DNA from 3 places in the Priestia sp. RMT2NF4 genome. Region 3 is predicted to be linked to each of the others. Evidence: riboswitches for the same ligand, from Rfam matches in the RefSeq annotation. Region 3 holds a riboswitch; each other region holds the start of a gene.
What was found. A riboswitch is a leader RNA that binds a small molecule or an ion and turns the genes downstream of it on or off. The one in region 3 is predicted to bind thiamine pyrophosphate.
Positions count from the first base shown of each region.

Region 1 (7,918 bases), on a different contig from region 3:
TTAGTAGGTATTAATGCAGCAAAAGAATTTGGTGGTTCGCCAGCTCTAGGAGGCTTAGCGGGCATTTTAGTCATTAATCCTGCCGTAGCTGATATTAAACTTTTTGGTGAAGCACTTTTGCCGGGGCGTGGGGGCTTAATAGGAGTGCTGCTTGCAGCAATCTTTATGGCCGTGTTAGAAAAACGAGTACGTAAATTTGTCCCACAGTCACTGGATATTATTATTACACCAACCGTTACGGTGTTAATTACAGGAATTATTACGTATGTGGTATTCATGCCAATCGGCGGCTTCATTTCAGATGGAATCACAAAAGGTCTTTTAGGAGTTTTAGAGGTTGGAGGAGTTGTAGCAGGCTTTGTTTTAGGGGCAACGTTTTTGCCGCTCGTTATTACAGGACTGCATCAAGGTCTTACTCCGGTTCATTTAGAGCTTATTAATTCGATTGGAGATGATCCGCTTCTTCCTATACTAGCAATGGGCGGAGCCGGTCAGGTTGGTGCAGCTTTTGCTATTTATATCAAAACAAAGAAAAAACGCTTAAAGCGAGCAATTGGAGGCGCACTTCCTTCAGGGCTGCTGGGAATCGGAGAGCCGCTTATTTTTGGAGTCACACTTCCTTTAGGGCGTCCATTTTTAACCGCTTGTCTTGGAGCTGGAATCGGTGGAGCGTTTCAGGCGCACTTCCATATTGCAACTGTAGCAGTGGGAGTATCGGGTTTGCCGCTTACGTTTTTAGTTCATGCGCATCAAATTCTTCTTTATTTACTTGGATTAGTTATTGCTTACGCAGCAGGCTTTATTTGTACCTATTTCTTTGGATTTAACGATGAAATGGCGAGGGAGTTTGAATGATTGGCATTTCGTTTTATTTGAACGATAGAGATGCCAAACAAAGATTAGTAGAAGCGAGTGAATGCGGCGTTACACGCGCATTCACTTCACTTCACATTCCAGAGGAAAAAGGAGATTTGGCTGAACGGGCAAAAGAATTGCTTCATGTGGCTAGAGATTGTGGAATAAGCGTGTATGCAGATGTATCTAAGCATACACCGGTTCATTTAGGTATCGAAAGCCTTATGACTCTATCTTCACTTGGCGTATCAGGTATTAGACTAGACGATGGCTTTAGCGTAGAAGAAACGATTTTACTTGCGGATGAGTTTTATATTGCCCTTAATGCAAGTACAGTGTCAAAACTAGAAATAGAAGCGCTATTATCTGCAGGCCTTCATCATCATCAGCTGCTTGCTTGGCATAATTTTTATCCGCGGCCTGAAACAGGGCTTGAAGAAACGTTTTTTCAACAGCAAACAGATTTATTTAATGAACTTCGTATTCCAGTTTGTGCTTATATTCCTGGAGAAAGCGAAAAGAGAGGACCTATTTATCAAGGACTTCCTACTAGAGAAAAAGACCGTAATAAATGTCCTTTTACCTCTGCAGTAGATTTATACGGATGCGGAGTAACGGAGGTTTATATTGGAGATCCATACGCCAGTTCAAATCTATTAAAACGTTTAGTTCAATATCAAGAAAACCGCATTATTCCGCTACGCATTCGTTCACCTCATATACAGGGAACGTACAGCGTGCGTCCGGATGTATCAAGAGACATTCTGCGTTTGGTTGATACACGATCTGTAGAACCAGTGCTGCCATTTCATACAGTAGAACGCAGAATCGGAGCAATTACAATGGACAATGATGGCTACGGACGTTACAGAGGAGAGGTTCAAATAGCTAAAAGGAATTTGTCTGCAAATGCTAATGTGAATGTGATTGGGTATGTAATAGAAGAAGATCACGAGCTGCTTTCATTAGTGAGACCGGGACAAAAGCTTAAGCTTATCAATGTCTAAAAGGAAAAATGGATTCATCATCGAATCCATTTTTTTATTTAAGCGGAAGAAAAAAGAATTGTCAAACTAAAATGAAAGCGTTATACTGAGTTTAGTAAAACGTTAAACTAAAAATGGAGATGGTCATCTGGTTACAATTAAAGATATTGCAAAAGCAGCAGATGTTTCAATTACGACTGCCTCCCTCATTTTAAACAACAAACCGGGAGCAAGCAGAATTTCTGAAGCTACTAAACTGCGTGTAATTGCAGCTTCAAAAAAATTAGGCTATATCCCCAATATGTCTGCGCGTAACTTGCGGGGACAAGACAAATCAGCGCAGCTAACAATTGCTCTTATTTGGCCAATTGATACGCGCGTATCGTTAGTGGGACGCATTCTTACAGGTATTCAAAACTACATAGCTTCATTAAAAAGCGGCCCTACTATTAAATTATTAGTCGAAACGTTTCAAAATGAAGAAGGTATTTCCTCTGTAAAAGGTCTTCAAACATCTTCATATTTTAACGGAGCGATTATTGCGAATACAACGGCAGCTGATGAGGCTTATATTCACCGATCTAAACCTGGTGTTCCGATTGTTTTATTTAATCGTGTATCATCTATATACTCTGTTATACAATCCAAAAATTATGAAGCGGGCCAAGCGGTAGCAGATCATTTTATTCGTAATAATCATCAACATATCAGTATTTTAGTTCCAGACGTGTCTTCACAGGCTTTAGAAGCAGGAGTAAAAGGCGTAACAGATAGAATTGAACAGACTGATGTTACGTATTGTCACCATTACTGTTCATATACAGAACAAGGTGGGTATGACAGCATCAAACAGCTTATTGAACAAGGAAAAGTTCCAACCGCTGTGATTTGTTTGAGTGATCATGTTGCATTAGGAGCTCTTTCTGCTCTTAATGACTACGGCATCTCTGTGCCAGCTGATTGTGAAGTGATGGGATTTGATAACCAAGAGTTCTCTAAATTTACTAACCCAAAACTTTCGACTGTCAATTTGCCGGTAGAAAAAATGGCCTATTGTGCAGGAGAGCTTTTAGTTAAAACAATTTCTGATCCATATGGGGATGTGGACCAACAGATATTTGATTTGGAAATTATTCATCGTAATACAACGAGAATCAAATAAAAAGCAATGCCATTCATGAGGTCTCTTTAAAAAGAGACCGATTTACAAAAATATAAGAGCAAGCTTTTTATTTTTTATTAGTAAAACGTTGTACTAAAACGTTTTACTAAATATAGAGTAATTCACTACTAACAAAGGGGAGAAGGAAATGAAACATTTATACGGAGTTACAACAGCAATGGTTACACCGTTTACTAAAACGGGTGAAGTAGATTTAGAGAAAGTAGTAAATTTAACAGAGTTTTTAATTTCAAAAGGAGTGCACTGCTTGTATCCGCTTGGTACAACGGGCGAGATGCTTCGTCTATCTGTCAAAGAAAGAAAGCAAGTTGCAGAAACAGTAGTGAAACAAGCGGCTAATCGTGTAACCGTATTCATACATGTAGGAGCTATGAATGAAGAAGATACAATTGAGCTTGCAAAACATGCCTATGAAATTGGCGCCGACGGTATCGGAGTAGTTACGCCTATGTTCTTTGGAGCAAACGATAACGAACTAGAAACGTATTTTATAAAAGTAGCAAACAGTGTCCCGAATGATTTTCCCGTATATTTATATAATATTCCTCAGTGTTCAAGCAATGATTTAACGGCAGAGGTAGCTCAAAAAGTGGCAGATTCATGCAAGAATGTAATTGGTATTAAATATAGCTACCCTGACTATTTACGCGTAAATGATTATTTAAATATTAACGATGGAAACTTTTCTGTTCTTCCCGGAACCGATCGTTTATTTTTAGCAGCTCTGTCTATGGGATGTGAAGGAGTTGTCTCCGGTGTATCGGGCGTTTATCCCGAGCCTTTTGTAGAGACTTATAATGCCTTTAAAGCGAATGATTTAGAAAAAGCGAGAAAGATGCAAAAAGTTGCTATTCAATATTGTGAAGCTCTTTTAAACGGAAGCAACATGTCTTATTTTAAAGAAGCATTAAAATTGAGAGGCATTGATGTTGGTGGCATGAGATCTCCTCAAATAGATTTAACAGAAGAAGAAGTCAAAGAATTAGATGATAAACTAAATAGCATTCGTCCAAAGAGCAGTGTTTAATAATTGGTTCATGTTCTGAATAAACTCATGCATTTCTAGTGAACAGGGCTGTTTGATAATAAGCAAACAGCTCATTCACTATAACGATTAAGGTTATGGAGGGATATTCTATGGCGGTTACATCTAAATTAAATGAAAGCGTTAACAAAGATTTAGGTCCTGTAAAGCAAGATGTAAAAAAGACGAATATACGCTGGTGGCTTATTATTGTATTGCTAATTGGAGCAGTTGTTAACTATTTAGACCGCTCTAATTTAAGCATCGCTAATACCACGATTGCCAAAGAGTTTGGGCTGTCTTCTACACAAATGGGTCTTTTGCTTTCAGCTTTTCTCTGGCCATATGCCTTAGCAAATCTACCAGCAGGCTGGCTGGTTGACAAATACGGGCCGAAAAAAATGTTTGCATGGGCATCAGGCCTATGGTCTGTGGCAACGGTAGCAAGTGCATTTACTAACACGTATTCTGCTCTTTATGCCATGAGAATGCTTCTTGGTGTATCGGAGTCTCCTTTTTTTACTTCAGGAATTAAAGTGACGGAAAGATGGTTTAAAAAAGAAGAGCGCGGCCTTCCTACTTCGATTATTAATACAGGGTCTCAAATTGCTAATGCGATTGCTCCGCCACTTCTAACGGTACTGCTTTTAACAATGAGTTGGAGAGGAATGTTTGTTGTTATAGGAGCAGCAGGCTTTATTGTGATGTTTGTTTGGCTAAAGATATACCGAGATCCGGATTATGTTGCCAATAAAGTGAAAGCTGTCCCTAAAGAAGAAATAAAAATCAGTCATACCTCACAAGCAAAATGGTCACAGCTGTTTAAATATAAAAGCACATGGTTTATGATTATCGGGAATTTCGGAATTATGTTTACGATATGGGTTTATTTAACTTGGCTTCCTAGCTACTTAGAAACAGAGCGCGGTTTTAGCCTAAAACAAACGGGCTGGATTGCTGCTATTCCGTTTCTAGCAGGAATCATAGGAGTGTTGCTTGGTGGTGTAATTTCAGATAGATTTATTCGAAAAGGAATTAATGCAGTAACGGCAAGAAAAATACCAATTGTAGGCGGGGCAATCTTAGCCGCAGCATCGGTAGCACCCGTTCCTTTTATTGATAATGCAGCCTTAAGTATTGTCTTATTGTCGATTGGCTACTTCGCGTCACAGCTGCCATCAGGCGTCATTTGGACTCTAGCGGCGGATATTGCACCAAAGGAACAAGTTGCTTCACTCGGCGCTATTCAGAACTTCGGTGGATTTCTAGGAGCGGCAATGGCTCCTATCGTAACAGGGTTTATATTAGATGCAACGGGAACTTTTACGGCGGTTTTCCTGTTAGGAGCAGGACTGCTTTTAATTGGTGCTATTAGTTATGGCGTATTTTTAAAGAAGCCAATAGCTAACTAGTAATGTCACAAAAACAAAGAGCACACACTGCATGAAAAAGGTGTGTGCTTTTTCTTTTACTACTAAAAAGGAAACTATTTTCATTACCATATCATGAACCTTTCTATTGAATAAAACGCTTTACTATGATAAAACTATTACAGGTAAACATATGATAATAGATTAATTTCATAGAGATACAACACCACTAGGGGTGCTTTCGAAGCTGAGAGAGACGATAAGTCTTAACCCTTATAACCTGAACTAGGTAATACTAGCGTAGGAAAGAGGTATTGTAATGGATGTTTTGTATGGGATTTCCTTACGAACTCGTTATAATAATTTTGTGTACATAAACAAAAACACTTCTTTCCTGCGAAAGAAGTGTTTTTTTATGCGTAAAGGAAGGTGTCATACATGAAAGAAACAATTGATTTGCTTGTCAAACAGGTAGAGGAGCGCAAAGGAGAGTTAATCCAGTTATTAACAACGCTTGTTTCGTATAAAACGCCAGCGCCTCCTGCACGAAATTCTCATGAAGCGCAGCTGTACGTAGCGGATTTTCTTAAAAACTGCGGTTTTTCCATTGATATGTGGGACTTATATTCTAACGACCCTATCGTAGTGGGAACGTTAAAAGGACAAAAATCGGCTGACTATCAAAGCTTGATTATTAACGGCCATATGGATGTTGCTGAGGTACAAGAAAATGAAAATTGGGAAACCAATCCGTTTGAAGCTGTTGTGAAAGACAATATGATAATTGGACGCGGAGTTGCTGATATGAAAGGCGGTTTGGCGGGAGCATTATTTGCTGTGCAGCTTTTAACAGAAGCAGGAATCGAGCTGCCAGGAGACTTGATTTTTGAATCCGTTGTAGGAGAAGAAGTAGGAGAGGCAGGTACGCTGCAATGCTGTCAGAAAGGGTATACAGCTGATTTTGCGCTTGTAGTCGATACAAGTGATTTACATATTCAAGGTCAAGGCGGAGTGATCACGGGATGGATTACGATAAAAAGCAGTAAAACCTATCATGACGGTACACGCCGAAGTATGATTCATGCTGGAGGAGGGCTGTTAGCCGCAAGCGCTATTGAAAAGATGGCAAAAGTGATCGGAGGGCTACAAGAATTGGAGCGTCACTGGGCTGTTACAAAGAGCTATCCAGGATTTTTGCCAGGGACAAATACGATTAATCCAGCAGTAATCGAAGGCGGAAGACATGCTGCTTTTATTGCAGATGAATGCAGGCTGTGGATCACCGTTCACTATTATCCTAATGAATCGTACGACCAAGTATCAAAAGAAGTGGAAAAATATATTATAGCTATTGCAAAAGCAGATCCATGGTTAAAAGATAATCTGCCAACCTTTGAATGGGGAGGCACATCAATGATTGAAGACAGAGGAGAAATCTTTCCGTCATTAGAAATTGATGAAAATCATGCAGGAGTGCAGCTGCTTGCAAATACTCATGAACAAATGGAAGGGAAAAAGCCTCCAATTGATGTGTCAACTAGCGTAACAGACGGGGGATGGCTAGCTGATGCGGGAATTCCCGCCGCTATTTACGGTCCGGGAAATTTAGCAAATGCACATGCTGTGAACGAACAATTAGATATTAATCAGCTTGTTCAATATACAAAAGTGATAGTGCAGTTCATTTATACGTGGCTGCATACGCATAAGGAGTGATCATCATGAAATTTAGTGAACGATTATACGAAAAGCTGCAGCCTATTTGGCGTCAAAATCATAATCATCCCTTCGTACAGGGGATGGGAGATGGAACGCTTGAAAAGGAGAAGTTTCGCTTCTACATGATTCAAGATTACCTTTACCTAATTGATTATGCCAAATTATTTGCGATTGGAGCCATGAAAGCTACCGATCTTCAAACGATGGGGAAATTTGCAGCCCTTTTAGATTCTACATTAAACGAAGAAATGAGTCTGCACCGTGAGTATGCCAAGAAATTTGAAATCAGCGAAAAAGAATTAGAAAAAGCGCAGCCATCTCCTACAACGCTTGCATACACGCACTATATGCTGCACGTTGGTCAAAGTGGAACATTAGCTGAATTAGTAGCCGCTCTTTTGCCTTGTATGTGGAGCTACTGGGAAATAGGAAAAGAACTTAGTGAAAAGCCTGGAGCTAACAATGAGTTTTACCGTGAGTGGATTGAAATGTACAGCTCAGAAGAATTTGGAGAACTGGCGACATGGTGTATCAATTTATTTGACTCACTTACTGAAGATAAATCAGAAGTGGAATTAGAAAAGCTTGAAGAAATTTTCTTGAATACGACGCGTTTTGAGTATATGTTCTGGGATATGGCTTATAACGAAGCGATGTGGCCAATTCATGAATAGGTCTGTGTTATCTTTTCAAAACGTCAGTTTTACGTACAAGAACGGTGATCAAGCGATTTTAAAATCATTAAACTTAGACGTGAAAGAAGGCGAGTTTGTCAGTATCG
Region 1 covers NZ_JBLQZO010000003.1:290,786-298,703, forward strand. The annotation lists gene ACMX9J_RS14980 (PTS transporter subunit EIIC) at 1-855, shown strand, start outside; gene ACMX9J_RS14985 (MupG family TIM beta-alpha barrel fold protein) at 852-1,862, shown strand; partial or broken gene ACMX9J_RS14990 (LacI family DNA-binding transcriptional regulator) at 2,008-2,130, shown strand; gene ACMX9J_RS14995 (LacI family DNA-binding transcriptional regulator) at 2,143-3,003, shown strand; gene ACMX9J_RS15000 (dihydrodipicolinate synthase family protein) at 3,152-4,051, shown strand; gene ACMX9J_RS15005 (MFS transporter) at 4,162-5,460, shown strand; TPP riboswitch at 5,640-5,742, shown strand; gene ACMX9J_RS15010 (acetylornithine deacetylase) at 5,857-7,134, shown strand; gene tenA (thiaminase II) at 7,140-7,811, shown strand; gene ACMX9J_RS15020 (ABC transporter ATP-binding protein) at 7,804-7,918, shown strand, end outside.
Region 1: linked by a shared signal. The riboswitch ahead of ACMX9J_RS15010 (acetylornithine deacetylase) and the one ahead of ACMX9J_RS23870 (thiamine phosphate synthase) in region 3 are both predicted to bind thiamine pyrophosphate.

Region 2 (7,918 bases), on a different contig from region 3:
ATGAAAGTATTTTTAGAGTTGCAAAAGAAATTCGCAAGCTCATGCGGCCGCTGCCGGTTCTTCCTCCTCTCACAATCGGTGAGTGGAGTAGGCTGGTAAGTTCGTTAAATCTTGGGTCTGTGAAGTTATTACCTTATTTTCATCAATCGTTTAGTCATTTACTAAAAAAACACAGGTTGCTAGACGAAACGGACTTTATTCATTTTATTGATGGTCAATTAATAGACAGCATGCAGACAACGAGTGAGAACTGTTCAATGCTTATCGGATGTCTAGCGTTGGATATTTATCACGAAGGAGCTTTCTATGTGAACGGTGGCTTATACAAAGTCGCAGAAGCCCTGCAAAAATCTATTAAAGCCAACGGAGGAAAAACGACTCTAGGAAGGAAAGTAGTAAAGATAGAGCGTGATAACGACGAGTGGATTGTGCATGATCATAGAGGTAACCGCTACCGCGCTTCAGACGTTGTATGCAACGCGCCAATTCAAAGCTTAAAGTCTTTACTGCATGATGAAGATTACCAACATATCCATAAGAGGGCCAAAGAAAAAAGCGAGCTTCCGCAGTGGGGAACGTTTTCGATGTATGTTGCGATTGATGAAAGAGATCTTCCGCAGAAGGTAGAGTTGTTTCAGCAAGTGCTTCAATCCGAACAAGGCGAGATGACGGAAGGAAATCATTTATTTATCTCCGTGTCCCATCCTGACGATCGTTTTCGTGCGCCGGAAGGCAAGCGTACAATTACAGCATCTACTCACATTGAGCTTAGCAAGTGGAGTAACAAGGAAACCTATGAGGTTCAAAAACAAGTTCTTGAGAAAAAAATGATAGCAGGAATTAAAACTATCATTCCTAACATTGAAGAAGCAGAGCATCAAATTTCAGGAGCTCCTAAAGCATGGGAAAGGTTCACTTCTCGCCCAAACGGCGGAGTGGGAGGCTTTCCGCAAACGTTAGATCATGCCTTGTTCAACAGCATTTCGCATCGATCTGGCTTACAAGGGCTGTGGCTGTGCGGAGATACAGTGTTTCCGGGAGCGGGGACTATAGGCGTATCGGTAAGCGGCTATCATGCTTTTCAAAGTATAACGTCTCATCAGCATAGGTTACCTTAACGTTTCGTATAGACAAACTACTAGTGCTTATACCATCAAAAAACACCGGCCCTATTATCATAGGGCCGGTGTTTTCAGGAGAGAAACAGCTTCCACCACTTCCGTTTTCGCTTCATATCAGCAGCGGCGGTTTGTCTGAAGGTTTGGACAAAATCACTAAACATTTCTTCGCGTTCAGCTACGCTTTGACGATGAAGCTTACGCTCTTTCTCCATTTCTTTCAAATAATAGACTCGTTCTTCATTCATCGAATCAATTAAATCACGAAGCTCTTCTGTCGTATTAGTTGAAGAATTATTTAATTTTTCAACCATAAATTTTACTTGATTCATTGCAACGGTAGAATTGCTTGAGAATCGGTCTAATAAATACTGCATTTCTTTAGAGGATTCATCCGCATTCTCCATGACATCTTTCATGAACAGGCGCATATCCTCTGTTTTTTCTTCCGCAATTGTTGAATAATCTTCAATCAAAGAAGTGACTTCATCAAACGATTTTTCGTTAGAACGGATAATTTTTTTAGACATATTTTCTACATCTCTTGCGCTGCGTTCTGAAGACTCAGAGATATATGCCCCGACCGACTCCACCATTTCTACAGTTTGAGTAGCACTTTTTTCAAGCTCTTTTTTTACTTCTCCGACAATTTCTTCCCGAACTTCATTTCGCATTCCTTCTCGCATTTCTTTTAACAAATCAGCTTTAAACGTATCAAGTACTTCAAACACATCTTCATAGCGGCGAACAGCTTCTACTAGTTCCCCTTGAAGCAGCTCTTTTTCATTCACGACAAGGTCGTTTGGTTTTGGTTCTTCAATAGAAGCAGAAATAGCCTGCTTTTCTTCTTCAGTAGCTAATCGTGCTTCAGGTATAGGAGGGGTCTTCTCTTGCTTATTCTCTGAAATGCTTTCCTGCTTTTCAGCAGCTTTTTTCTTTTCTTGCTTCATTTGTTTATTGGAGTGTTCTTGAAAATCAATGACGTTTTCTTTTTTAGCAGTTTTCAACTTTGCTGGTTCTTCTTCTTTTGAAACCGCTGCCTCTGATTCCATCACTAAATGCTCCTGCTCTTCTTGTTCCTTTATTAGCAGCTGAACATATTCTTTGACTTCATCTAACGTACATTGTTCATCAAACAGCTGTTTAATATCATTAAATAATTCAATTTGTTCCTCTGTATAGACACGGGCCCCATCTACTCGTTCAATTGTTAAATAGCTGCCCAATAATTTTTCCCATTGTTTTAACGTTTTCTTTTCTACCTCTAATTGATCACTTACTTTTTTAATTGTATACGTCTCCATCATTTTTCATTTCCTCCCTTATCTATTTTCATCCAACTATGTAATGGATTATTTGTTGTATGTTGTATTCACCATATCTTCACTTGTTTTCCTGCTAGGTGACAAAGGTTGTCAAAACTAGACGACATTAGCCTTCTATGTAAAGAAAACGCATATTTTGTAAAAAAATGTACAGAAATGCGCAAATGGCAAAAATGGAAAACATAAAAGAAAAGGAGAGTATAGAAAACAGTTGACGGGAAAAAATGAATCCTATAAGATAAGTTTAAATGTTTAAGTTCTTGAACATATAAACATAAGGAGTGAACACTATGTCACAGCATTATGCGCTCATCACCGGTGCGTCCGGAGGAATAGGTAAAGAGTTAGCTTATCAATTCGCAAAGGATGGCCATTCTTTAATTTTAGTTGCCAGAAGTGCTGATAAACTAACAGCGATTAGAGAGAATTTAAAATCTACTTATAATATTGACGTAATAACGGTTGTAAAGGATTTATCAAGAGAAGAAGAGATACAGTCACTGTATGAAGAACTTAAAAATAAAGAAATGCACGTTGATTATTTAGTGAACAATGCAGGTTTTGGACTATACGGTAAATTTATTGAAACAGCTTTAGATGAAGAGTTAAACATGATTGACTTAAATATCCGAGCATTAACTCATTTAACAAAATTATTTTTACCCGATATGGTCAAAAGAAATCACGGGAAAATTTTAAACATTGCGTCCGTTGCTGCATTTATGCCGGGTCCGCTTATGACAGTGTATTACGCAACGAAAGCGTACGTATTATCTTTCACAGAGGCCCTTGAAAATGAATTAAGAGGTACCAATGTAACGGTAAGTGCTCTATGCCCGGGTCCAACTAAAACGGGTTTTAGCGACCGGGCTCAGCTGAGCAATTCCAAGCTTTTTCAAAGCGGTGCAATGGATGTAGAAGCAGTTGCTAAAGCGGGCTATAAAAAATTTATGAAAGGGCAGACGGTTATCGTACCAGGAGTACAGTTTCGTCTCGCCACCTTCATCCCGCGCTTTGTACCAAGAAAGTGGCTTTCATCCGTTGTCCGCAGAACACAAGAAATTAAATAAAGGAGAATATTTATGAGTGAAAAAGCAGTGGAGTTATTTCGTGCCAGCATTCCTATTTTTCAGGCTCTAAGTGATTCAGCAAGACAAGATATTATTTTGCTGCTCGCGGAAAAAGAGCCTTTAACCGTTAATGAAATTGCAAACGAGTCTACTTTATCACGACCGGCAATTTCTCATCATTTAAAAATTTTACGTGATCAAAAGCTTGTGCAAATTGAGCAAAAAGGAACGCAGAGATATTATTCATTGGCTTTAAACGAGGCAGTTGAGCTATTAAAAAGCTTGCTTGCTACAGTTGAAGCTGAATGTTTATAGGGAGATGAAAGAGATGAACCACGAGCAATTCTATATCACAGATGAAACGGTCATTGAACATATTGTCTCTACACAAAAGCAGTATTTCTATGCACAAAAGACAAAGAGCATCAGCAGCCGCATTCAAGCGCTGAATAAGCTCAGAGACGCAGTCAAACAAAACGAGCAGAGAATTATGGATGCTTTAAAACAAGACTTGAATAAATCTGAAGTAGAGGCGTACACGTCGGAAATTGGGATTTTACTAGAGGAAATTCGGTTTACGCTTAAGCATTTAGCAAAATGGATGAAGCCTAAAAAAGTAAAAACCGCTTTAACACACGTGGGCTCTAAAGGGAAAATTGTTCCTGAACCGTATGGAGTCGCGTTAATTATTGCTCCGTGGAACTATCCGTTTCAATTAGCGCTGTCTCCTTTAGTAGGAGCGATTGCCGCTGGAAACACGGCGATTATAAAGCCTTCTGAATTAACGCCTAGCGTATCTCGGGTTATACAAGAATTACTAGCTGAGGCTTTTGATCCCGCATTTGTGACCGTGATTGAAGGCGCTGTAGACACGACGAGCCTGCTTTTAAAACAGCCCCTCGATTATATTTTCTTTACGGGAAGTGTAAATGTAGGGAAAATTATTATGCAAGAAGCAGGGAAGCAGCTTATTCCCGTCACGCTGGAGCTAGGAGGAAAAAGTCCGTGCATTGTACATGAAGATGCAAACCTAGATCTTGCAGCGAAGCGAATTATGTTTGGCAAAGGAATGAATGCAGGCCAAACGTGCGTTGCTCCCGATTATTTGCTCGTGCATAAAAAGGTAAAAGCGAAGCTAGTGGAGAAACTTCGCGAAGCGATTTATCAATTTTACGGTAGTAATCCGCTTGAAAGTGAGCGCTACGGCCGTATTGTCAGTGAGCGCCATTTTATTCGGCTAGTTGAGTTTTTAAAAGACGGAAACGCTATAGTTGGAGGCGGGTATAATAAAAGTACGCTCACAATAGAACCTACGGTGTTAAGTGAAGTAAGCTGGACATCAGACGTTATGCAAGAAGAAATTTTTGGGCCTATTCTTCCTATGATTGAATACGAAACGCTAGACGAAGTTATTCATAAAGTTCAAGAAAAAGCTAAGCCGTTAGCTCTTTACTTGTTTACGGAAAGTGCAAATGTACAAAATGTCATAACGGAGCGTCTTTCATTTGGAGGAGGCTGTATAAATGATACGCTTATGCATATCGCTACGCCATATTTACCCTTTGGCGGAGTTGGAGAAAGCGGTACGGGCCAATATCATGGAAAAGACAGCTTTCAGACATTTTCTCATTTTAAAAGCATGCTGTCTCAAACAACCAAGTTTGATTTGTCATTCCGCTATCCTTCAGAGAAACAAAACTTGAAAATGATTAAAAAATTATTGAAATAAAAAGCCTCCTGATAGGAGGCTTTTTCGTTATTTTGAAAGTGAAAGCTGAGAAAGCGGCCATTTTTCTTGTGTATACGCCATTTCCCAAAATAAATACTCCAGCTCACAGCTTTTGATAAAGTGATCTTTCATACGATTACGTTCTTCTTCAGTCGCTTGTTCGGCGAGTTCATCAAGCTTGTTACAAAACCATTGTGTTGTGCCATTCATTTCTTCATTATTATAAAACTGAATCCATTCATAAAAAGGATGAGAAGGAGATGGATTTACTTGTTCCGTAATGCGCTGGCCAATTTCAACGTACGTCCACGGACATGGAAGAAGCACGGCAATGATTTCCGCTAAGCTGCCTGTATGCGCAACGCTTGTCATATGGTTAATGTAGTGGCTGGCCGTTGGTGAAAGAGCCTCAGTGTGGAGGTCTTCATAGCGTACGCCTGCTACGTCACAAAAATTATTATGAGGGTGTACTTCACTATGTAATACCGTAGAAATGCCGGCATTAAAGGCTTCCATTTCGGTACGCGTGCGGCATTTTGTTAAAGCAGCGCCGTAAATGCGGACAAATGCTGTTAAGTATTCGTAGTCTTGAGAAACGTAGTGAATAAGCGCCTCTTTTGGCACGTCTCCTTCAGCAATTCCTTTAATAAAAGGGTGGTTAAAAATGGCTTCGTAAATATAGTTTGCTTCTTGTCTTAATTGAGATGAAAATGACATCAAAATCCTCCTTTAATATGAGGAAGTCACAAACAAGCACATAAAGGAAATAAAAAACACTCCGTTTATAAACGGAGTGGCAAAGGACAGTACAAAACTGAACATTGCCACTTTCCTACGCTGGTATGAGCCAGATCAGGTTCAAAGGGATCAAGAAAACTTGTCTCAGCCGGTCGGCACCCCTAGTGGACTTCCTATTAGTCTATGTTTAACTTACCATATATTCTGAAAAATAGAAAGCGTTATGGAAAATTGTTCCCTAACGGTTTTTATCTCTTAAAGAGGTAGCTTCTTGAAGCTATTTTTAATCATTTTTGTTTAAAAATGCATATTTTTAGGGAAGAAGAGGTATTAATGAAGGGAAGAGCCGTTTTCGTCTCCGAAACATTCCCATATAAATAGAAGAAAGGAGAGAACAAAATGGCAAAATTTCGTTTGTATGCTGTATTAAATACAGTAGGCTTGGCTATTACACTTCTTGTGAATTATTTAGCAAATGCGATTCCAATAGGAGGCAAAACAACGGCAGAGGCTTCTGCGCAAGTTCCTACGTTGTTTACACCAGCCGGTTATGCCTTTGCTATCTGGGGCGTTATTTATTTGTTATTAACCATTTGGGTTATACGCCAATTTTTTGCAAGAGAAGATCAAAAGGAAATATATGCACGTATCGGCATTTGGTTTTTTCTAAACTGTTTGTTAAATAGTGCGTGGATCTTTATTTTCCAAAACGATTACTATAAGTTATCCCTTTTAGTTATGCTCTTTATTTTAGGCACATTAATGATTGTATATTCCATTATTCAGCATTCTCGGATGACGACATGGTTTATGCGTCTGCCGATTTCGCTTTATCTTGGATGGATTTCTGTTGCGACTATTGTTAATGTATTTGTCGTATTTCAAGCAAATGGAATACAGCACTTGCTTGGCCTAAATGAATTAGCATGGACGATTATTATGCTGCTGGTAGGGGCTGCGCTGGGCATTATGTTTACATTAAAAAACCGAGACGCTGTTTATCCGCTTGTTTTTATTTGGGCTTATATTGCCATTGCGGTGAAACAAAGTGGAAATCAGCCAATTGTCATTACTGTTATCATCTCGATTGTTTTATTAGCAATTGCTATTATTGTGGGACTGATTAAACGCTATAGACGTTTTTAAAAAGAAGCTCTAGCTTTTGTAAGCTAGAGCTTTTTATGATGCTCTTTTGATTGTAAAAAAGCAGCTGTAAAAGCAATTAAGCTAATTAAAATACCAAAAGGAACAACAATTGGTACGAATGATAAAATAAATGTCATAAGCGTAACCTCCATGTTGCATCGGTGCATAATGAAAAATTCAACTTTTTAAATTGAAGTTCCGCTATTATAGTATGCTAGGCTTTATGTTTGGAGCCTATATGTTTAGAAATAAACGAAAAAGGCAACATACGTTACATATAGTTTATATAGGAGGAGTTAAAATGGAAACATATTTAGTGGCTTACACAGATAAAGACGATATGGAATATAAACAAGTGACGTGCGAGAGTTATGAAGATGCAGAGCGTACGGTTCTTCGTTTAGAGAGAGAAGGGCATATGCATATTGAAGAAATATCAAATCAAGAAGCCTACCGTGGAGACGAATCATCGTACAGAGAATAATTTTTGAATAGAAACATCAAACTCAAAATGAAGAGGCAGCTGCTTCTTCATTTTTTCTATTCTATATAGATATCGTTTTATAGAAAAAAGTAAAACGGGAATGATTTTCTTCTGCATTTATGGTACAGTACTAATCAGGTGAGTTTTGAGTTTAGAAGAGGAGAGAGTAACATTATATGAGTAAAGGAAATCAGTGGTCTTCACGCCTCGGTTTTATTTTAGCATCTGCTGGGGCAGCAATTGGTCTAGGAGCGATATGGAAATTTCCATACGTAACCGGAACCAGTGGCGGTGGAGCATTTTTTGCG
Region 2 covers NZ_JBLQZO010000001.1:313,668-321,585, forward strand. The annotation lists gene ACMX9J_RS01550 (phytoene desaturase family protein) at 1-1,118, shown strand, start outside; gene ACMX9J_RS01555 (helix-turn-helix domain-containing protein) at 1,193-2,425, opposite strand; gene ACMX9J_RS01560 (SDR family NAD(P)-dependent oxidoreductase) at 2,734-3,513, shown strand; gene ACMX9J_RS01565 (ArsR/SmtB family transcription factor) at 3,526-3,828, shown strand; gene ACMX9J_RS01570 (aldehyde dehydrogenase) at 3,842-5,242, shown strand; gene tenA (thiaminase II) at 5,270-5,959, opposite strand; TPP riboswitch at 6,055-6,153, opposite strand; gene ACMX9J_RS01580 (TspO/MBR family protein) at 6,380-7,126, shown strand; gene ACMX9J_RS01585 (hypothetical protein) at 7,428-7,610, shown strand; gene ACMX9J_RS01590 (sodium-dependent transporter) at 7,787-7,918, shown strand, end outside.
Region 2: linked by a shared signal. The riboswitch ahead of tenA (thiaminase II) and the one ahead of ACMX9J_RS23870 (thiamine phosphate synthase) in region 3 are both predicted to bind thiamine pyrophosphate.

Region 3 (7,918 bases):
GGACTGCTTGCCGTTGCATATTGTTTCTTTTCAATACGTCCTGCTTCAAATGCTGCTCTTCCTGCCTCAATCGCTAGCTTCATAGCACGAGCCATTTTCACAGGATCTTTTGCTCCTGAAACAGCTGTATTTAATAACACACCATCTGCTCCTAGCTCCATAGCTTGAGCTGCGTCTGAAGCCGTTCCAATACCTGCATCTACAATTACTGGAACGGTTGATTGTTCAATGATAAAACGCATGTTCAACGGATTAATAATACCTTGACCTGAACCGATAGGCGACGCTCCTGGCATAATGGCATGTACGCCTAACTCCTCTAAACGACGCGCAAGTAAAACATCATCTGATGTGTAAGGTAAAACGGTAAAGCCCTCTTTTAACAGTTCTTCACTAGCTTTTAATGTTTCAACTGGATCAGGAAGCAGCGTCTTATCACATCCAATTACTTCTACTTTCACCATGTCACAAAGTCCAGAAGCCTTTGCTAATTTAGCAATACGTACGGCCTCTTCTGCATTTTTTGCTCCAGCAGTGTTAGGCAAAAGAGTGAAACGCTTCACATCAAGTGCTTCTAATAAATTAGGCTGATTTTGATCAAAAATATCCATTCGTCTAACAGCAAATGTTAAAATTTCTGTTTCCGACTCTTCTACCGCTTGACGCTGAGTCGTAAAGTCCGGAAATTTCCCTGTTCCTAATAATAAACGTGAATTAAATGTATATTGTCCAATTTTTAACATACTCTTCATCCTCCTCCAACAAATGAAACAACTTCTAATGTATCTCCATCTTTTAAGCATGCATCGCTATGTTCTTCTTTTTGCAAAATATTCTTGTTTAATTCAACAATTACAACTCGCTCATGCAGACTCTGAGCCTGCAGCAAGTGCTCGACCGTTTCAATTTCATCTCCGACAGTGACGGTCTTACCGTTAATAATTAGATTCAATGAACTCCCTCCATTGCTCTCGTTAGCTGAAATGATGTAAAGAATGAATGATTTGGCTTTTTCCCTAACAAAGCATCAGCCATAATTTTTCCAGTTGCAGCGCTTAATAAAATACCGTTTCGGTAGTGGCCAAAAGCCATGTGCAGATTCGCTATTTCAGGGTGCTCTCCTAAATAAGGCCAGCCATCATTTGTTTGTGGACGAAGACCAGCCCATGCTTTTTCAAATGTGGCTTCTTTAATGGCCGGCAGAAGCGCAGAAGCTTTATTCAGCAAAAATTGAATACCTTGTGCAGAAACGGTCTTAGTAAAATCATGCTGCAGCTTAGTTGCCCCGATTACGATTCTTCCACCAGTCTTAGGGACTAAGTAAAAACCTTCATCTAAAAAAATCGTTTTAGAAAGCAGGGGCTTATGACTTTGCAGAGCAATACACTCTCCTTTTACAGGAAACACCTCGCCTAAATGTTCAGAAGAAATAAAGCGTTTAGCCCATGAGCCTGCTGCAATCACTACTTTTTCTCCATAAAAAGAGCCTTTGGACGTCTGTACCCCTTTTACTGTTTCATTTTCCATAATAAGAGAGTGAACGTCACAGTATTCGAATACATCTGCTCCGTGATACAAGGCTCCATGAGCAAGAGCTTGTGTTAACTTAGCCGGAGCTAGCTGGCCGTCTCCCGGTATTGTAATGGCTCCGTATATGTCTGGAGAGAGCCCGGGTTCTAACAAACGCGCTTCTTTTACATCGATCCATCTTACATCTTTGTCCCACCGGTGGTGCTGAGCGGCTTTTTTCTTTAATACGTGTGCATCTTCTTCTGTTACAGCGACTTTTAATAAGCCTTTTTGAATGAGCTCTACGTCGATAGCCGTTTTTTCTTTTAGTTCCTTCACCAGTTCAGGAAACATGCTTCTGCTCTTAATAGCAAGGTCTAAAAGAGGACCTTCTTCATCAATTTCAGCTTGAGCACCTAAAATACCAGCGGCTGCACTTGAAGCTTCACAACCAACTTGATTGCGTTCAAGAATAGCTACTGACGCTCCTTGTTTTGACAAATGATAAGCGATAGAAGAGCTGATTATACCTCCTCCGATTAACAGTACATCATAATGCTGCTTCATTTTCTCCACCTCCAGATGTCCATATATGAGAATATTGTTTAATCGCTTTCAGGGGATCTTGCGCAAGCATGACACCAGACATCACGGCTATACCGTGTGCTCCTGTTTGAAGTACCTCTTTGGCATTTACAGGTGTAATTCCTCCAATGGCAATAACCGGTATCTGCACAGCGTCTACTACTTCTTTTAGTGCCGCTATCCCTCGACTTTTTAATTCTTTTTTTGAATGTGTTGAATAAATATGTCCGTATAAAATGTAGTGAGCACCATCTTTTTCAGCTTCTAAAGCCTCTTCCACAGAGTGAACTGACTTTCCAACAATAAGAGAAGGAAATGCGTCTATAACAAACGAAACGTCTAAACTATGATAGGCAAGCTGTACACCTTTTGCTTTTAAAGCATGCGCTACATCAACTCGGTCATTCACAATAATTTTAGAGCGACAAAATGGTAGGCTTTCTAGTAAACATTGAATCTGCTTTGCCGTTTTCTTTTTTTCTCTAATGTGAATGGCGCCCGCAAAAGGCGCGATAGCCGTTAAAATTTTTTGAAGCTCTTCGATTGGCTGCTTATCTGTTGTAATGACATGAAATTTAGGAATATCCACATGATCGAAACCTTTCCATTCAGAATAAAGAGAAATTTCAATCACTTCATCTTGTGCAGAGGGCTTTATTACATACAAAAAACCACTCTACAACGTAGAGTGGTTAGCATGCATCGTTATGTAAACATGATCGCCACTTCCCTACGCTGGTCCAAACCAGATCAGGTTCAAAGGGTCCGAAATACATCCGTCTCAGCTTCAAAAAGCTCCCCTAGTGATTGCTATTTATTGATTTTGTTTTTGCACTTAAAATTATAACACAACTAGATGTAAATACAATATCTCTTTATGCTCTTACGGCTCTCTTCCTTTTATAGATGTATCTTTTAAGCTTCTTTACTAAGAGGCCCGGCGCACCGAATCATTCTGCTTTTTATATAGTTAGTAATCGGTATAGTCGTCAAATTCTTCTTTGTCTTTTTCCTTTTTCCGATCCCATATAAACAGCAGGAGTAACATAATAAAAGTTAGAATATAAAAACCGTAAAAAATAAAGGCCGCCACAACATTTATAAATAAAAATAAAAAACCAATGATCTGACCTGCAACAGCTACAATCAACAAAATGTATTTCCAAACTTCTGCTTTTCTATCCATTCTCTACTTCTCCGTCTTTTTGTTTTTCCCTACTAGAAACGTTCTCTTTACTTATAATAAAAACGTTCCTGCCAGTAAACCGACTGTAAATAAACCAACTGTTCCAAATGCTGAAATCCCCACGTACGCCAACATTTTCCGATAAGATTTTTCCCGAATTAACTGTACGGTTTCCACACTAAACGTTGAAAAAGTGGTAAAGGCACCAAAAAACCCAATGCCAATCATTAAAAATATTGAATCATCATAAGCATGACTCGGAACCTTTCCATAATAACTACCGTAAAAAAGACCAAGCCCAAACGCACCGAGCAAGTTTACAAACAGCATTGAGACTGGAAAAGGAGGGTTTGAAACTGTTTTTGTAACTTTTAAACCCAAAAGATAACGGCATATTCCTCCAACTGCCCCGCCAAGTGCCAAGCTCACTATGCTCATTTACTTCACCTCATGTACTTTCACTAAATTTTTCCCTGCCGCTTCACCGCATAGATAGCCTGCTAAAGCAAGAAGGATTCCACCTACTAAAGAGACAATGACATAAATGGCTCCCCAAAATAAATGGTGCTGAGTGAGAGAAATGACGTCTCCTGCAAAGGTTGAATACGTTGTAAAACCGCCGCACACGCCAACTCCTAGTCCAAGCTTTATCCATTCTTTTGGCTTTTTCCACGCAAAAAATCCTGTTAATAGGCCTAGTATGAAGCTTCCTAATAGGTTTTCAATTACCGTTCCTATTGGATAGCCCGTATATAATAAGGAAAGATTTAGCAAATAACGCGCATATGTACCAGCGATAGCACCAAAGGCAATTGAGATTAAGTTTATGGCTTTCATCATATCGCTCCGTTTCATAAATTCTTCTTTAAGTGTACCATAAGGAATTTATTTCTACCTTAACATTTAACTATATGTTTATTGCACCAAAAGTCATGAAAAAATGAAAGAGAAAATCGTCGCATGAAACTTCCTTTTTACTCCTCAAATATCCCTTAAAAATCCACTTAATCCAAATTTTAAAATCTTTCTGTATCCTTATGACAAACCGTGTATAGAAGGTATATTTCCCTTATTTTAAGTCACATTAATCGTATAAGTTTTTTTTGTTGACTTTTGCTGTGTTCTTGTTTAGTATCACAGAGTATCATTTCCTATCAGAATACTAGGGGGTTTAGAAAATGAAGAAATTTGCTGCACTTTTGTCGCTACTATTAGCTTTCACAGTTGTGCTTGCCGCATGCGGTTCTAGCTCAAAAAATGAAGCAAACAATGGAGACAATAAATCTTCACAAGAGGATTTATATAATAAAGTGAAAAAAGATGGCGTATTAACAATTGGAACTGAAGGTACATACCCTCCGTTCACTTTTCATGATGACAAACAAAAGCTAACTGGGTTTGATGTAGAATTGGCTCAAGAAGTAGCTAAACGTCTTGGCGTAAAAGCTGAGTTCAAAGAAACACAGTGGGATGGCATGTTTGCCGGATTAGATGCTAAACGCTTTGACATGATTGCTAATGAAGTGGGTATTCGTGAAGATCGTCAAAAGAAATACGATTTCTCTGACCCATACATCCAGTCAGGCGCCGTATTAATTGTTCGTAAAGACGAAAAAGATATCAAATCATTTAAAGATTTAAAAGGAAAAAAATCAGCACAGTCATTAACAAGTAACTACAAAGACATGGCTCAATCTTATGGTGCAAACATTACGAGTGCTGAAGGTTTTGCTCAAGCAGTAGAACTAATGAGCGCAAACCGTGTTGATGCTACAATCAACGATAAATTATCGTTCCTTGACTATAAGAAAAAGCACCCTAACGCACCTATCAAAATCGCGGATGAAAAATCCGATGGTGCTGCAAGCGGCTTTATGTTTAGAAAAGACAGCGGTAAGTTAGTGGATGAAGTAAACAAAGCATTGAAAGATATGAAAAAAGACGGAACATACGCAAAAATTTCTAAGAAATGGTTTGGCGAAGATGTTTCTCCTAAATAATATTTTTCCTGATGGAGAGCGATTGAATCAATTGATTTCAATCGCTCAATCATCTCTCTTACCAATGCTAAAGGGAGCTATTCAATATTCTATTCCACTAACATTAATAAGCTTTGCCATAGGCATTGTGTTAGCTGTTTTAACAGCACTTGCTCGCTTGTCTTCAAGTAAGATATTAAACATAATTGCACGTGTATATGTGTCAATTATTCGTGGAACACCTTTGCTTGTGCAATTATTTATCATTTTCTACGGATTACCTAACTTAGATATAACAATTGACCCATTCATCTCTGCTGTTATTGGATTTTCATTAAGTGTAGGTGCGTATGCATCTGAAATTATCCGAGCAGCGATTCAATCTATTCCTAAAGGACAGTGGGAAGCTGGCTACTCACTCGGTATGACCTATTCCCAAGCGTTAAGACGGATTATCTTACCGCAAGCAGCACGTGTATCGATTCCGCCATTATCTAACTCTTTTATTAGTCTTATTAAAGACACGTCACTTGCATCGCTTATTCTTGTTTCTGAAATGTTCCGTCAAGCTCAAGAAATTGCTTCAACTAACTATGAGTTTTTACTTCTTTATAGTGAAGCAGCGCTCTTGTACTGGGTTATGTGTACAATCTTATCCATTATCCAAGGACGTATTGAAATAAGACTAGATCGTTACGTGTCTAAATAACCGTTTCAAGTAGCTAAAGGAGTTTTTTATATGATTAATATCAAAAATTTGCATAAATCATTCGGTGATTTGCAAGTATTAAAAGGGATTGATTTGGAAGTTGAACAGGGCAAAGTAATTGTATTAATCGGCCCTTCTGGATCGGGTAAAACTACTTTTTTACGTTGCTTAAATCTGTTAGAAATCCCAACAGACGGTACAATTGAACTTGATAAAAAAAGCATGAATTTTACCAAACCTGTTCGTAAAAAAGACATTACTTCATTTCGAAGCCTAACAGGTATGGTCTTTCAAAACTATAACTTGTTTCCTCATAAAACTGCGCTTGAAAATGTTATGGAAGGTCCTGTAATTGTAAAAGGCATTTCTACTCAAGAAGCAGAAAAAAGAGGGAAAGAATTATTAACACGAGTTGGTTTAGGAGATAAGCTTGACTTTTATCCTTTCCAACTATCAGGCGGACAACAACAGCGTGTTGGCATCGCTCGAGCAATGGCGATGGACCCAAAAGTTATGCTATTTGATGAGCCTACTTCAGCTCTTGACCCTGAGCTTGTAGGAGACGTTCTTCAGGCCATGAAAGACCTGGCGAAAGAAGGAATGACGATGGTTGTGGTAACTCATGAAATGCGCTTTGCCCGCGAAGTAGCAGATGAAGTTATTTTTATGGATCAAGGTGTCATTATGGAAAGAGGTACACCGGATCAAATATTTTCAAATCCTCAACAAGAGCGAACACGTCAATTCTTGAATATGATTCATTAAAAAGGTTGCACATTTTCACGTGCAACCTTTTTCTTTATTTGGCTACTGCTTTTTTCATTAACTCTGTAATGTACGTAAAGAATGCTTCAGCTGTGACGTCATACACGACGTCTACAGGTCGCCCCTCTTCAGAAATTTCTGTTCTTCCTTGTCTTGGTGTTTCCGTATACACAATACTCGAAACGGTTTTTACCTTCACAAGTGTTGAATTCCCTGTAAATGCTGTTGTGAGTACATCCCACAAATAATAAGTCGAATTGGTTTCAACATGCACAAGCGGCGGGCAAGCCGCGTAGCACTGCCCTACAAAGTCTACTCCTTCATACCTGCGAAGTGAAGCCCACATTTGGCGAATAGCCGGCGTTAATGGAACTTGATTCGTGCTTTCTAAAGCAACCATCTCAATTTTAATGCTGCTTTCCCATACTGTTGCTACTGCTTCTGGATCCCAAAAAGCATTCCATTCCGCCGTTCCATCATGTTCAGGCTCCTGCACATTTCCTACTTCTTGAAATGTACCGCCCATCCACACTAACTTATCAATTTTCTCTTCTATTTCCGGCGCTTTTTCAAGTGCTCTTGCTAAATCAGTTAGCGGTCCTGTAAATAATAAAGTCGTTTTTCCGTCTGTGTGCTGCAATGTTTCAATTAAATGATCATGTGCAGGCAGCTGACTTATTTTTGTTTGCACTTTCCCTTTTTCATTTAAAATCGGCAGTGCATCTACATAAAACGTATGCATGCGCCATTCTTTTGGAAATGGGTTCATACCACGTGAAGTAGATTTAGCTACCTCGATATCATAACTTCCAAAACGATCAATAATTTTTTGGCTTGCGCTGATACCTGGCTCTAAGTATCCGTCAGCAGGAATGACAGATACCCCCGTTACCTTTACATCATCCATTTGCAGCAGTAAAAAAAGGGATACTAAATCATCAATCCCTGCATCATGGTTAAAATATATGTTTGTGCTCATGTCTCTTCTCCTCTTTTCTATGTATCGCTACGTAATAGCTGTACCACTATTTTATAATGAAATGGCCTCTTTGGTAATCAAAGTATTATGAACTTCTTTTACTATTTTCTATAATGGGTATAGAAATAAGGTAATCTATGTATAGGCATATACATCTCGGTATAGAAAGGAGAAATAAAATGAAGCAATCATTTTCAGCATTAGTA
Region 3 covers NZ_JBLQZO010000008.1:70,792-78,709, reverse strand. The annotation lists gene ACMX9J_RS23885 (thiazole synthase) at 1-743, opposite strand, end outside; gene thiS (sulfur carrier protein ThiS) at 749-952, opposite strand; gene thiO (glycine oxidase ThiO) at 949-2,076, opposite strand; gene ACMX9J_RS23870 (thiamine phosphate synthase) at 2,060-2,683, opposite strand; TPP riboswitch at 2,805-2,906, opposite strand; gene ACMX9J_RS23865 (hypothetical protein) at 3,065-3,280, opposite strand; gene crcB (fluoride efflux transporter CrcB) at 3,332-3,718, opposite strand; gene ACMX9J_RS23855 (fluoride efflux transporter FluC) at 3,719-4,117, opposite strand; gene ACMX9J_RS23850 (amino acid ABC transporter substrate-binding protein) at 4,459-5,280, shown strand; gene ACMX9J_RS23845 (amino acid ABC transporter permease) at 5,264-5,968, shown strand; gene ACMX9J_RS23840 (amino acid ABC transporter ATP-binding protein) at 5,999-6,733, shown strand; gene ACMX9J_RS23835 (nucleoside hydrolase) at 6,768-7,712, opposite strand; gene ACMX9J_RS23830 (NADPH:quinone oxidoreductase family protein) at 7,892-7,918, shown strand, end outside.